One region of the Sphingomonas sorbitolis genome, then DNA from elsewhere that is predicted to be linked to it. Evidence: predicted binding sites of a transcription regulator. Region 1 holds the regulator's gene; each other region holds the start of a gene.

Region 1 (4,255 bases):
GACAGGCGGCAGCACCACAACCGGCACCACCGGCGGCGGCGCCACTACCTCGGTAGCCTTCGACTTCAAATTAGGCGGCGACGCAGCCCCCTCCGGCTTGCGGCTAGGCGACGGCCTAGGCCGCACCTTCTCCTCAGGCGGCGGCGGTGGCGGAGGCGGCGCCGCATCGAACACCTTCAACGCATCGCTGACCACCGCCGGCATCGTCACCACCAGCCCGTTGAGCAGCGCATAGCCCAGCACCCCCGGCAACAGCACGGCGCCCACCGCCGCCCCGATCCTGTCTCTCGCCCGAGGCTGATTGCGTGTCATCATGCTGATCTGGTGTCTCTTTCCCCCAAACAAAGCCCCGCATCGGATGAACCCGCGCTGGCCAGACGTTCGAAGGACGCGAAGGCCATCACCCGCCTCCACTTGCCGACCCGAAAGAAAAACAGCGGCACCAACCTACCAGCACCACCCCAGCAAACGGGCACCACCCCAGCGAGCTAGCACCACCCCGGCGAAGGCCGGGGCCCAATTGGGAAGGCCAGCATTATAGCAACCGCCGGCCGCCCAACTCTTGTTTCCCCGCGAAGGCGGGGACCCAGCCTGGGCTCCCGCCTTCGCGGGAGAACAAGGAGGCAGTAGCGAACGTTCGATATCGGTCGACACGGTCAACCATGACGCCGTCACACGGGGCCGGCATCGCTCTGCCCGCTAAGCCAACAACACCTGTCCTACACACCAAACCCATGGCAGAGCGCGGAACATACCCGCGCACCCTACGCTTCTCATTTACCAAACCCCAACCGCCAAATCGCTCCCAGCGTCTGCACTTCCTATACTTCACTTTTCAGAACCGCCCAAAGACAGAGCCTTAGCATGACCCTAGTCCCCGTCGCCGAAGCCCAGACCCGCCTCTTCGCCATGGCCGCCCGCGTCGACCACGAGACCGTGGCCCTACGCGAAGCCGCAGGCCGCTGGGCCGCCGAGGACATCCCCGCCCGCCGCACGCAGCCCGCAGCAGACCTCTCGGCGATGGACGGCTACGCCATCCGCTTTGCAGACCTCCCCGGCCCCTGGAAAGTCATCGGCGAAAGCGCCGCCGGCCGCCCCTTCATGGGCCACGTCGCCGCCGGCCAAGCCACCCGCATCTTCACCGGCGCCGCCATGCCCGAAGGCGCCGACACCGTCATGGTCCAGGAAGAAGCCGAGCGCGACGGCGAAACCCTGATCCTCGCCGGCGAAGGCCCGCCAACGCTCGGCCGCAACACCCGCCGCAAGGGCCTCGATTTCTCCACCGGCACCCGCCTGATCGCCGCCGGCGATCGCCTCAGCCCCGCGCGCATCGCCGTCGCCGCGACTGGCGGCCACGGCAGCCTCACCGTCAACCGCCGCGTCCGCGTCGCCGTCGCCGCCACCGGCGACGAACTCGTCCCCCCCGGCTCGACCACCGACGGCGTCGCGCTCCCCGAATCGAACGGCATCATGCTCGCCGCGATGCTCGCCGACATGCCCGTCGACATCATCGACCTCGGCATCCTCCCCGACAATCTCGAAGTCCTCCGCGAAGCCTTCGCCAGCGTCGAGGCCGACCTGCTCGTCACCACCGGCGGCGCATCGGTAGGCGACCACGACCTCGTCCGCCCGGCGATCGAAGCCGCCAACGGCACCATCGATTTCTGGCGGATCGCGCTGCGCCCCGGCAAGCCGATGATGGCCGGCCGGATCGGCGAGATGATGGTGCTCGGCCTCCCCGGCAACCCGGTCTCCGCGTTCGTCACCGCGACGTTGTTCGTGAAGCCCGTCGTCGCGCACATGGCCGGCGCACGCGACCCGCTCCCTCAGTCGACCCATGCGCTGCTCGGCGAAGACCTCCCCGCCAACAATGCCCGCACCGACTATCTCCGCGCCGAACTGCGCGACGGCAAAGCCTATGCCTCGACGATCCAGGACAGTTCGATGCTGCTCACGCTGGCCCGGTCGACCTGCCTGATCGTCCGCCCCGGCAACGCACCCGTAGCAAAGACGGGCGAATCGGCGGAAATCCTGGTGATCGCGTGATACGGACGCTTGACGCCGTTAATTATGTTCCATAGAAGTTCCCAGTCTGTTCCGGACGGAGAACCGCCATGCTCACGCGCAAGCAGCACGAACTCGTCTGCTTTATCAACGATCGCCTCAACGATACCGGCGTCTCGCCGTCGTTCGAGGAGATGAAGGACGCACTCGACCTCAAGTCGAAGTCGGGCGTCCACCGTCTGATCAGCGCGCTCGAGGAGCGCAACTTCATCCGCCGCCTTCCCAACCGTGCGCGCGCACTCGAAGTGCTTCGCATGCCCGAGCGCGCCGAGAAAAAGGCGCCATCAAAGGCGTCGAACGTAAAGCCCTCGCCCGCTACCGCGCCACAGCCAGCGAACGACGTCGTCGAGATCCCCCTCCACGGCCGCATCGCCGCCGGCGTCCCGATCGAAGCGTTCGAAGGCAGCACGATGCTGGCCGTCCCCGCCGCACTGCTGGGTTCGGGTGAACACTATGCGCTCGAAGTCTCCGGCGACTCCATGGTCGAGGCCGGTATCCTAGACGGCGACTACGCCCTGATTCGCCGCACCGAGACCGCCCGAGACGGCGAGATCGTCGTCGCCCTGATCGAAGACAGCGAAGCCACCCTGAAATACTTCCGCCGCGAAGGCGCCATGGTCCGCCTCGACCCTGCAAACCGAGCCTACGACCCCCAACGCTACGCCCCCGCCCAAGTCCGCGTCCAAGGCAAACTCTCCGGCATCCTCCGCCGCTACGACTGAACTACCGGGACCGACTTGCGGCATCAAGGCGCAGGCCGGTCTCGGTGTTTGATTGCCAACGAAAAGCGACAGCCAGGCCGGTAAGCCAAGTCGCTTTTTCCTTACCGGCAACAGCGACTGGGCGTCTTCGGCGAACGAAACGATGTGCTCGGAGCTTTCGAGAAAATGGCCAGTTTTTCGACACCCCCAAGCAAACACCGCCAACCGTCCGGAAGACCCTCTCGCGCTCCGATGCATAAGCGCGACCTCGACTCGAACCCTCAATCTCTGCGCCTCTGCGCCTCTGCGCCTCTGCGCGAACATATCGCCGCCAATCCCCCGCGCAGCCGAAGAATTGGTTCGCGCGGAGACGCGGAGACGCGGAGGTGTTTCGCTTAGGGAGAACGAAACGATTCCAAACGTCTTTCGCAAGTAAGACCAGATAGCCGCCAGTCCGATTCATCCTGCCGTACAAGAACCTTCTCCGCGTCTCCGCGTGAACCAATTCTTTGCACCAAGATCGCATGCGACGACGGGTAATTTTGTTCACGCGAAGGCGCAAAGGTGCAAAGGCGCGAAGATGCAGTGCTTAGATTTGCGACTACCTGCCTTCGCAGACCACCGAAATACCGACGTGGGCTTACCGTTCATGGGGGTGTTGAGGTCTCCCGAGCCGCGTCACCTTCGCGCCTTTGCGCCTTCGCGTGAACATTCTACTTTTGAGGGCCTCGGTCGGCTCGAAACGACGCAGCACCGTGGAACCGGCCATGTCGCAGCCCGAACGAATGCACGGTGCGTTCGAGGAGAGGCGGATCGCGCCAGGGGTGACGATCGCCTGCGTTCAGGATGGTCACGACTGTCCCGCTTCCCAAGGTCAGCGCGACGCCGCCCGTACGCCGGAGTACACGACGATCCAGTTTCAGCCACCGCGGTACGCACCGTTTCGGCAGACCGCGTTCGCTGACGACGACATCGGCGCCGTGACAGGCGGCGATGAACTCAGCAATCGGGACCATATAGGCGCTGCGGGTCGCGAGGATGCGCCACGTCCGCCCCCGTGCGGCGATATCGGTGACGCACAGATCGCGACTGCACCGCGCGTCGGGTTGGTCCGCCAGCAGCAGCGGCTCGCCGTCCACTCCGCCGTTCTCGGCTAGCATGTCGCGCGTATAGTCGCCCGCCCGGTCGCGCAGCATCGCGAGCCCCGCAGCCGTCCGCACCGCGACATGGCGGCCGTCACCGGTCACGAGAACATCCGGGGCCGGCGTCGTCAGCGCCCAGATCGCACCGATCGTCAGCGGGACCAGCCCGAGCCGCCGCCACCGCGTTCGCCACACGGCGATCCAAATTCCTCCAACGATCATCAACGCAAACGCCGCCGTCGGCATCGCTGGCAGGGAGCGCACCGATCCGGGTGCGCTAGCAACGATATGCGCGAGCCACAGCAACGCATCGAGTGATCGCTGGACCAGCCACCATATCGGCGCACC
Region 2 (4,255 bases), on a different contig from region 1:
TATCAGTTTCACCACGGGGCACGTTTTCCAATGACGCACTCTTCCGCCAGTTGATGTCCGGAGTCTTGGCGCTTTCGCCCCATGTCGCTTCTGTCATTGTCAGTCACCTTACAGGTTTAACGGCTAGAATAGCACAGGCGATCGGGCATGGTCCGCGTCTGCCGTGACCAAGCCTTCAACCCGCATCAATTGCGAGGGGTAGGCCGCGACCAAGTCCTTCAGATCGTCCCAGGGGGCGGTAAGCCACCGATCATAATCGTCGTCGTGTAGGATGACCGGCATGGCCTTGGGGTGGACGAGCGCCACGATCGCGTTCGGCTCAGTGGTCAAGAAGCCATAGGCGTTGTCGCGTTCGGTCGGTCGCCAGATGCCTGCAAACGCAAAGATTGGACGGCTCGGCACGTCAAACCAGTGAAGGGGCTTCTTGCCGTCTTCGCCGGGTGCCAATCCATATTCGGAAAAAGCTGTGACCGGAACGAGACAGCGTCGCGCAGGCGTCATCAACATCGAGCGCCAGAAGCTCGAGTTCAGGTTGCGCACGTTCGTCACGTACTTGGTGAGCTTAACCGCGGGGTCGCGCGCGCTGGGCACCTGCGTCGGTACGCCCCATTCCATCCGCTCGAGTTTACGCTCACCGCCGTCCTGTACGATCACCTTGCCGTAGAACGGCGTCTTCTTTCCGGTCGGAAAGATGTCACCGACGGGGTATTCCTCGTCCCTATCATAAGGAGGCCGGATACCGAAGGTGACCGCAAGGTCAGCTTCCTTCGCCGTCATACGATACCGGTTGCACACGAAGCGTATTCCTAGGGTTGGCGCCGACGAGATGATCCCGTCGGCGCGCGCGGCTTACATCTTGTCTTTCAGCCCCTTGGCGGCCGTGAACGCAACCTTCTTGGAAGCGGCGATCGTGATCGCCTCGCCGGTACCGGGGTTGCGGCCTTCGCGCTCCGGACGATCCTTGACGGTGAACTTGCCAAACCCTGGAATCGAAACCTCCTCACCCTTCACGGCTGCGGCCGCGATCTGGTCGAATACGGCGGTGATCGCCCTCTTCGCATCGGCTTCGTTCGAACCGGTCGCCTCAGCGACGCCCTTGGCCAGGTCACTTACGTTCATGCTATTCGTTCTCCAATGGAAAGACCGGCGGGACCTTAGCCATGGCGAACGACGAGACAAAGACCGGACTGGATGACGCGAGCGTTACGGCGTTTCGCCTCACGCTGGACAACCTCGCGGATCATGACGTCGCCGAAATCTTTGAGGCGGCCGCAGGGCGGGGGCCGATCGCAGATTTGGCGCCCAAGGCAATGCGTGCCCGAAACATCGATCTCTAACGGCCAGCGATGCGCTCGCGCGTGACGCGAGGATCCTCGTAGAGATCGCGGATCGCACGAAGCCGAAAGACATTCCACCAGCGCTGCCAGCGATGCTCGGCTGCATCGTGGATCATATGGCAGCGCTGACATAGCGCCTTGAGGTTCGAAGAGGCGCTGTTGCCCGGATCGTGATCGAGGTGCGCGCAGGCCAGGACGACATAGGTCACCCGGACCGACGCCAGGACGAACCCGGCTTTCATCGAAATACGCTTGCCCCGGTCCGACCGCCAGCACCGGACATCGGCATCCCACCAGCGTCCGTCGCCGAGATGGACCACACGGCGCAGATGGGGCCTGCTGCATCCTTCGCACCGAGCACCCGCGCGATCGAACCGGACCGTCTGCGACAGCTGCCGCCAGTCGATCGGGTAGAGCCAGCGGTTCTCGGGGCGGATCGGCATGACGATTCTATGAGTCAGCCGCGTTCAGAACGAAAGCGAATTCGTTCCGTCCTGTTTACGTTTCGTTGCGCAACCGTTCCGTACGGCGGTGAGCCGTGGTCAAGAGCAAAGAGTCTGAACTGCGGGACATAAACCCAGTTGACCAACGCCATCCGGTAACGGAACATAAAGGGAACAGGTAGAGTCTAGAAATCATGATCACCGCCCTCGAGTCCCTGCCGACAACCATCGCCCACCTGCGGACAATCGCAACGCCGGTGGTGGATCACCGCATCATGCCGTTCGGTATCCCTGTACTCGACGATCGCCTCGCAAGCAGGGGCCTTCGCGCCGGCGCGTTGCATGAGGTCGCCGCGCAAAGCTGTTCGATGGTCGACGATGCCGCAGCAACGCTGTTCCTGACAGGCATCGCCGCGCGCGAGGCGGCGCATACAGGCGGACCGGTGCTGTGGGTAAGCTGTCGCAACGATCTCTATGCACCCGGCCTTGAGCAGGCAGGGCTGGCGCCTGCCGACTTAATCCATGCGCAACCCCGTGACGATGCGGCCTTACTGGCCGTTGTCGAGGACGCGGTGCGCGATGGAACGCCGTCGGCGGTGATCGCCGAGGTAAGCCGGATGTCGATGGTGGCGACCCGGCGCCTGCAACTGGTCGCGGCCGACGCCGACATTCCCGTTCTCATCCTGCGACGCAGACGTAACCGCGACCAGGATCCGCTTGCCGAACCGTCTGCGGCCTGGACGCGCTGGCGCATCGCCAGTGCGTCGTCCGAACGGCTGGGTGTCGCGGGTGTCGGCCGATCGCGGTGGCAGGTCGAGGTCGCACGGCAGCGTGGCGGTGAAGCATTTTCGATGATTTTGGAGGGCTGCGATGAGACGGGTTGTCTCGCTGTTCCTGCCGCACTTGGCCATCGAGCGGCTGAGACGGCTGGACCGGCACGCTACGCGGCCGCCTGAGCGGCCCGCCCTTCAGCTTCCCGTCGACGACGATCCCGGTGCGTGTTCGGTACCGCGGGGCGGCGGGTGGCGGCCGGGTGCGCGGTGGGCGCGCGCTGATATGCCGACCAGGCATGACGTGGAAGGTCAGATCGCAGCGCTGCCCGCGCATGCCAAGCTGCCCATGCGTGAACTCGGCCGACGATCGGAGGCGGCGAACCATCCGTTTCACGGACCAGCGCAAGCCGACAGTCACGACAGGGTCGCGGCGACCGTTGCCGCGTTTCACAGGGCGCCGCTCGCGCTGGTGGGCAAGGTCGGCCGGCGCGAAGAGGTGGTTGCCGCCTGCGATGGCGCTGCCGCGTTAGGGATCACGATCGGGATGGCTGCGACCCATGCGCGTGCGCTGGTGTCCGATCTCGACATCCGACCGTCCGAGACGGAGGCGGATGCCGCGATGCTGGATCAGCTCGCGCTACGCGCGGTGCGCCGCTGGTCGCCGATCGCAGCCGCCACACCACCCGACGGGCTGTGGCTCGACCTGACCGGCTGCGCGCATCTCCATGGCGGGGAAGAACGGTTCTGCCGGCGTCTGCGCGCGTTTTGCCAGCGTGCCGGGTTCACCGCGCGCGTGGCGGTTGCAGACACACCGGGCGCGGCACACGCTATTGCCCGGTTCGGGCCTGCCGACATCGCGATCGTGCCCACAGGGCGGACGGTCGACGCGCTCAGCGGCCTACCGGTCGCGGCCTTGCGCCTGGCAGGCACCGCGCTCGTTGCCGCCCGCAAGTTCGGCTTCGAACGCGTCGCCGATCTTCTACCGGTCGCGCGCGGGCCTTTGGCACGCCGGCTCGGGCTGGCCGCAATCACGCGGCTCGATCAGGCACTCGGCGCGGTCGCCGAACCCATCACGCCGCGCACCGACGAGGTCATGCCGATCGTCGAACGCCGGCTGCTCGAACCGATCGTCACCGCAGACGCGATTGCGCAGGTCATGGAGGATCTCCTCAGTGACATGGCCGAGCTGCTGCGCGCGAAAGGGCTCGGCGTACGATCGCTGCGGCTCGCTGGCCTACGCGTCGATGGCACCGAGCAGGTCGTGGCCGTCGGCACCTCACGCCCGACGCGCGAGGTCTCGCACCTTTTGCGGCTCATGAAGCTCAGGATCGAGCGGATCGATCCGGGCCTGGGGCTCGAGCAATTCTATCTGGCGGCACCGCACACAGAGCCGCTCGACGCGGTCGATCTTGGCGCGGTTCTCGCCGGTGAGGTACTCGTGCGTGATCCGGCCCGTCTCGTCGACGTCGTTGCCGGTCGCATCGGCGCTGACGCCGTGTTCCGGATCGCGCCGGTCGAAAGCCACGTGCCCGAGCGCGCCGTCATGCGTGCCGACCCGGTGGTGGCGCCCGCGGGCTGGCCGAAATGGCGACGACCGACGCGCCTGTTGGCCAGGCCCGAACCGCTATGGGGTGTCATAGCGCTCATGCCCGATCAGCCACCCCGACGGTTCGAATGGCGTGGCCGTCCGCACAAGGTCGTG
Region 3 (4,255 bases), 230 kb from region 1:
ACGAAGTCGAGAACGTATCTCAGGAATCGTTCGCTTGTTACCCGACATGTATCCGTCCTCGACTCGAAGTCTTGGGGAATGATCTCAAACTTACCGGATATTTGCAAGTTTACGGGAATGCGCGGAAAAAGATCCGTCCGGTTCGGCATCGAACGAATGCCGACGCTTTACTTCAGCCTATGGTGACAAAGCTGTCCATCACCCGTTTCCGCCCGGACTGTTCGAAGTCGATCTCCAGCTTGTTGCCTTCGATCTCCGCGATCGCGCCGTAGCCGAACTTCTGGTGGAACACGCGCATGCCGAGCGACAGGTCGTCGCGGCCTTTGTTGCCGAGGCTAATGGCGCTCGACCGGCTTTCGACGACGCGGGCGGGCTTGATGGAGAAACTGCTGCCAGTGCCGGTTGTCCCTCCAGAGGCCCGCTGCCAGCCGGGGCCGCGGCCGGTGCCGCGGGCGACGTCGGCGAACGGATCTGCGCGGTCGGACCAATTGGCTTGCCACAGGCTTGCGCCGCCGGACATCGTGGTTTCGATGTCAATGTGTTCGGCGGGGAGTTCGGCGACGAAGCGCGAGGGGATCGACGAGTTCCACTGGCCGTAGATGCGGCGGTTGGCGGCGTGAATGATCACGGCCAGACGCCGTGCGCGCGTGATCGCGACATAGGCGAGGCGGCGTTCTTCTTCGAGGCTCTTCACGCCGCCCTCGTCAAGCGAACGCTGCGACGGGAACAGGCCTTCCTCCCAGCCGACCAGGAACACGGTGTCGTATTCAAGGCCCTTGGCGGCGTGGATGGTCATGATCGTGACCTGCGGGTCCTGCGCGCCGCCCTCGTTGTCCATCACCAGCGAGACGTGTTCGAGGAACGCGCCGAGCGAGTCGTACTCCTCCATAGCGCGGACGAGTTCGCTGAGGTTCTCCAGGCGGCCGGTCGCCTCGACCGACTTCTCGGCCTGGTACATCGCGGTGTAGCCGCTTTCGTCGAGCAACTGGCGGGCGAGTTCGGCGTGCGGCAGGCTGGTCGCCATGTCGCGCCAGCGGGCGATGTCGCCGACCAGCCGCCCGAGCGACTTCTTCGCCGCGCCGGTCAGTTCGTCGGTGTCGAGGATGCGCGCGGCGGCGGTGGTCAGCGGCGTGCCGGTGGCGCGGGCGAGCTGGTGGATGCGCGCGACCGCCTTGTCGCCGAGGCCGCGCTTGGGGACGTTGACGATGCGTTCGAAGGCGAGGTCGTCCGCCGGCTGGTTGACGACGCGGAGGTACGCGAGCGCGTCGCGGATCTCGGCGCGTTCGTAGAAGCGGAAGCCGCCGACGATCTTGTACGGCATGCCGATCGCGATGAAGCGGTCCTCGAACTCGCGCGTCTGGTGCTGCGCGCGGACCAGGATCGCGACTTCGTCGAGCGATTTGCCCGAGCGGCGGACGATGTCGATCTCCTCGCCGACGCGGCGCGCTTCCTCGGGGCCGTCCCAGACGCCGATGACTTTGACCTTCTCGCCGACGTCGCGCTCGGTCCAGAGCTGCTTGCCGAGCCGCCCGCCATTGTTGGCGATCACGCCCGATGCGGCGCCGAGGATATGCGGCGTGCTGCGGTAATTCTGCTCGAGGCGGATGACCTTCGCGCCGGGAAAGTCGCGCTCGAACTTCAGGATGTTCTCGACCTGCGCGCCACGCCACGAATAGATCGACTGGTCGTCGTCCCCAACGCAGGCGATGTTCTTGCGCTCCTGCGCGAGCAGCCGCAGCCAGAGATATTGCGACGAGTTGGTGTCCTGATACTCGTCGACCATGATGTATTTGAAGCGCTGTTGATATTGCGCGAGCACATCGCGGTGCGTCTTCAGAATCACGAGCATGTGGAGCAGCAGGTCGCCGAAATCGCACGCGTTGAGCGCGATCAGCCGGGTCTGGTATTGCTGGTACAGTTCGCCGCCGCGGCCATTGGCGTAGCGCTCGCTCTCGCCCGCATCGATATCGGCGGGGACGAGGCCCTTGTTCTTCCACTGGTCGATCAACCCGGCGAGGCTGCGCGTCGGAAATCGCTTCTCGTCGATGTCGGCGGCGAGGATCAGCTGTTTCAGCAACCGCAACTGGTCGTCGGTGTCGAGAATGGTAAAATTCGATTGCAGGCCGACGAGCTCGGCGTGGCGGCGCAGCATCTTGGCGGCGATCGCGTGGAAGGTGCCGAGCCACGGCATCCCCTCGACCGCGTCGCCGACCAGCCGGCCGACCCGCTCGCGCATCTCGCGCGCGGCCTTGTTGGTGAAGGTGACGCTGAGGATTTCCGACGGCCATGCCTTCTTGGTGAAGATCAAATGCGCGAGCCGGGCGGTGAGCGCCGCGGTCTTACCGGTACCCGCGCCGGCGATGATCAGGACCGGGCCGTCGGTGGTCAGCACCGCCTCGCGCTGCGGCGGATTGAGGCCGCGGAGATAGGGGGGCTCGGCATGCGGCTCGGACGTTTGGGCGATCTGGTTCACCGGTGAACAGGTAGGGAACGGGGGGCCATGGGGCAAGCGGGTAACGCCCGCGCGGTGCGGCGATGTGTGGAACAAGAAGCGACCATTTAGCGAGGACGGGACCTGCGGGACGGGGCTGTTCTATACCAACGCCGCGTATCTGCCGGGGATCATCGACGCAGGCATATCCGCATCGTCCTGCCAATAATGGGTCGGCTCCCATTAAGTCAGCAAGCTCCGATGGATAGCCAACGAAGCGCCAACGGCAACAAGACGGCACTATGGAAATTGCGGCAGGTTAACCGCGAACCACAGCGCCGATGCAACCACTCAGCTTGAAAAGCGTCCTGTAAAAGACGATATTCACCGTAACCGGCACCATGCCGGGCAAAGGAGCTGATTTCACAATGGCTAATTGGTCTGACCCCCGGCCCCGCGCCGCGCCGTTCGGAACGACGGCCACGGGCCAGCGCACCGAGGCCTATGACGCTGGTCTCCGGTCGTACATGCTGTCCGTGTATAACTACATGGGCTCGGCAGTCCTTCTGACGGGCATCGTCGCAATGCTGTTCGCGTGGGGCGGTGCGGAATCGCCCGCCGCGCAGGTGTTCATGAGCGGCGGCCCGCTGAAGTACGTCATCATGTTCTCGCCGCTGGCGATCGTGTTCGGCATGAGCTTCGGCCAAAACCGGATGTCGACGGGCACGATGCAGTTGCTCTTCTGGGGCTTTGCGGTCCTGATGGGCCTGTCGATGTCGACCATCTTCCTGGTCTATAGCGGCACGTCGATCGCGGGTGCGTTCTTTGCGACCGCAGCTGGTTTCGCTGGTCTCAGCCTCTACGGCTACACCACCAAGCGCGACCTGTCGGCGTTCGGGACGTTCCTGATCATCGGTGTCGTCGGCCTGCTGGTCGCCAGCCTGATTAACATGTTCCTGCAGTCGGGCGTCATGCAGCTGGTCATCAGCGGCGTCGGCGTGCTGCTGTTCGCAGGCCTCACCGCCTACGACACGCAGCGTACCAAGAGCCTGTATGCGCAGGTCGCGGGGACGGACATGGTCGGCAAGGTCGTGATCATGTCGGCGCTGAGCCTGTACCTCGACTTCATCAACATGTTCATGTTCGTGCTGCGTCTGTTTGGTAGCAGCCGCAACTAACTCGCGCTAAGGGTTGTAAGAACGCAGGGCTCGGCGGGACACCGCCGGGCCCTTTTCTTATGGCCTTGAGACAGGAATGGGACGCGCAATGCGGCTCTCGATCGACGTGCGTCTGGATTACGGGATCACGGGGGATGCCGATGTGCTTCTCCAGATCGAGGCGGCGGCGATGGCCGACCAGAAAATCGAGTCCGAGTCCCTTACCCTGTGGTCCGACAGCCCGATCCGCGCGGTGCGTGGCGAAGACGGGATCGGCCAGCGCTGCTGGTCGCGCGGGCATGGCCGGTTCACTGCCGAATATAAGGCCATCGTCGCGGTGAACCGCGAGCGGGTCCAGCTCGAGCTGTATCCGGCGACGCCGCCGCGGATGCTCGACGGCGAGCTGACGCCGTATCTTATGCCGAGCCGCTATTGTCCGTCGGATCGGTTCGAGGGTTTCGTCGCACGCGAGTTCGGCGGGCTGGAAGGTGGGCCCCTGGCAGCGGCGTTGACCGAGTGGGTGTACCAGTCGCTCGATTATCGCTGCGGATCGAGCAGCGGGGAGACGACCGCGCTCGATACGTTCGCGTCGCGCTCTGGCGTGTGTCGCGATTACTCGCACCTGCTGGTTTCGCTGGCGCGCGCCGGCGGAATCCCAGCACGCTGC

What was found. The regulator LexA, encoded in region 1, represses DNA repair genes until DNA is damaged. The targets are predictions, from matches to a motif close to GTTCCNCNCTTGTTCT.
Region 2: the regulator LexA is predicted to act here: its motif matches at 1,941-1,956, upstream of U1763_RS20105 (ImuA family protein).
Region 3: the regulator LexA is predicted to act here: its motif matches at 2,477-2,492, upstream of U1763_RS04985 (ATP-dependent helicase).

The regions. Positions count from the first base shown of each region.
Region 1 covers NZ_JAXOJS010000001.1:941,844-946,098, forward strand. Annotated here, with positions in the region: gene U1763_RS03845 (energy transducer TonB) at 1-267, opposite strand, end outside; gene U1763_RS03850 (molybdopterin molybdotransferase MoeA) at 865-2,046, shown strand; gene lexA (transcriptional repressor LexA) at 2,115-2,786, shown strand; gene U1763_RS03860 (ComEC/Rec2 family competence protein) at 3,479-4,255, opposite strand, start outside.
Region 2 covers NZ_JAXOJS010000011.1:55,676-59,930, forward strand. Annotated here, with positions in the region: gene U1763_RS20080 (hypothetical protein) at 1-97, opposite strand, end outside; gene U1763_RS20085 (SOS response-associated peptidase) at 124-795, opposite strand; gene U1763_RS20090 (HU family DNA-binding protein) at 850-1,119, opposite strand; gene U1763_RS20095 (hypothetical protein) at 1,161-1,337, shown strand; gene U1763_RS20100 (hypothetical protein) at 1,334-1,780, opposite strand; gene U1763_RS20105 (ImuA family protein) at 1,975-2,736, shown strand; gene U1763_RS20110 (Y-family DNA polymerase) at 2,651-4,255, shown strand, end outside.
Region 3 covers NZ_JAXOJS010000001.1:1,175,015-1,179,269, reverse strand. Annotated here, with positions in the region: gene U1763_RS04985 (ATP-dependent helicase) at 173-2,464, opposite strand; gene U1763_RS04980 (Bax inhibitor-1/YccA family protein) at 2,860-3,609, shown strand; gene U1763_RS04975 (transglutaminase-like domain-containing protein) at 3,698-4,255, shown strand, end outside.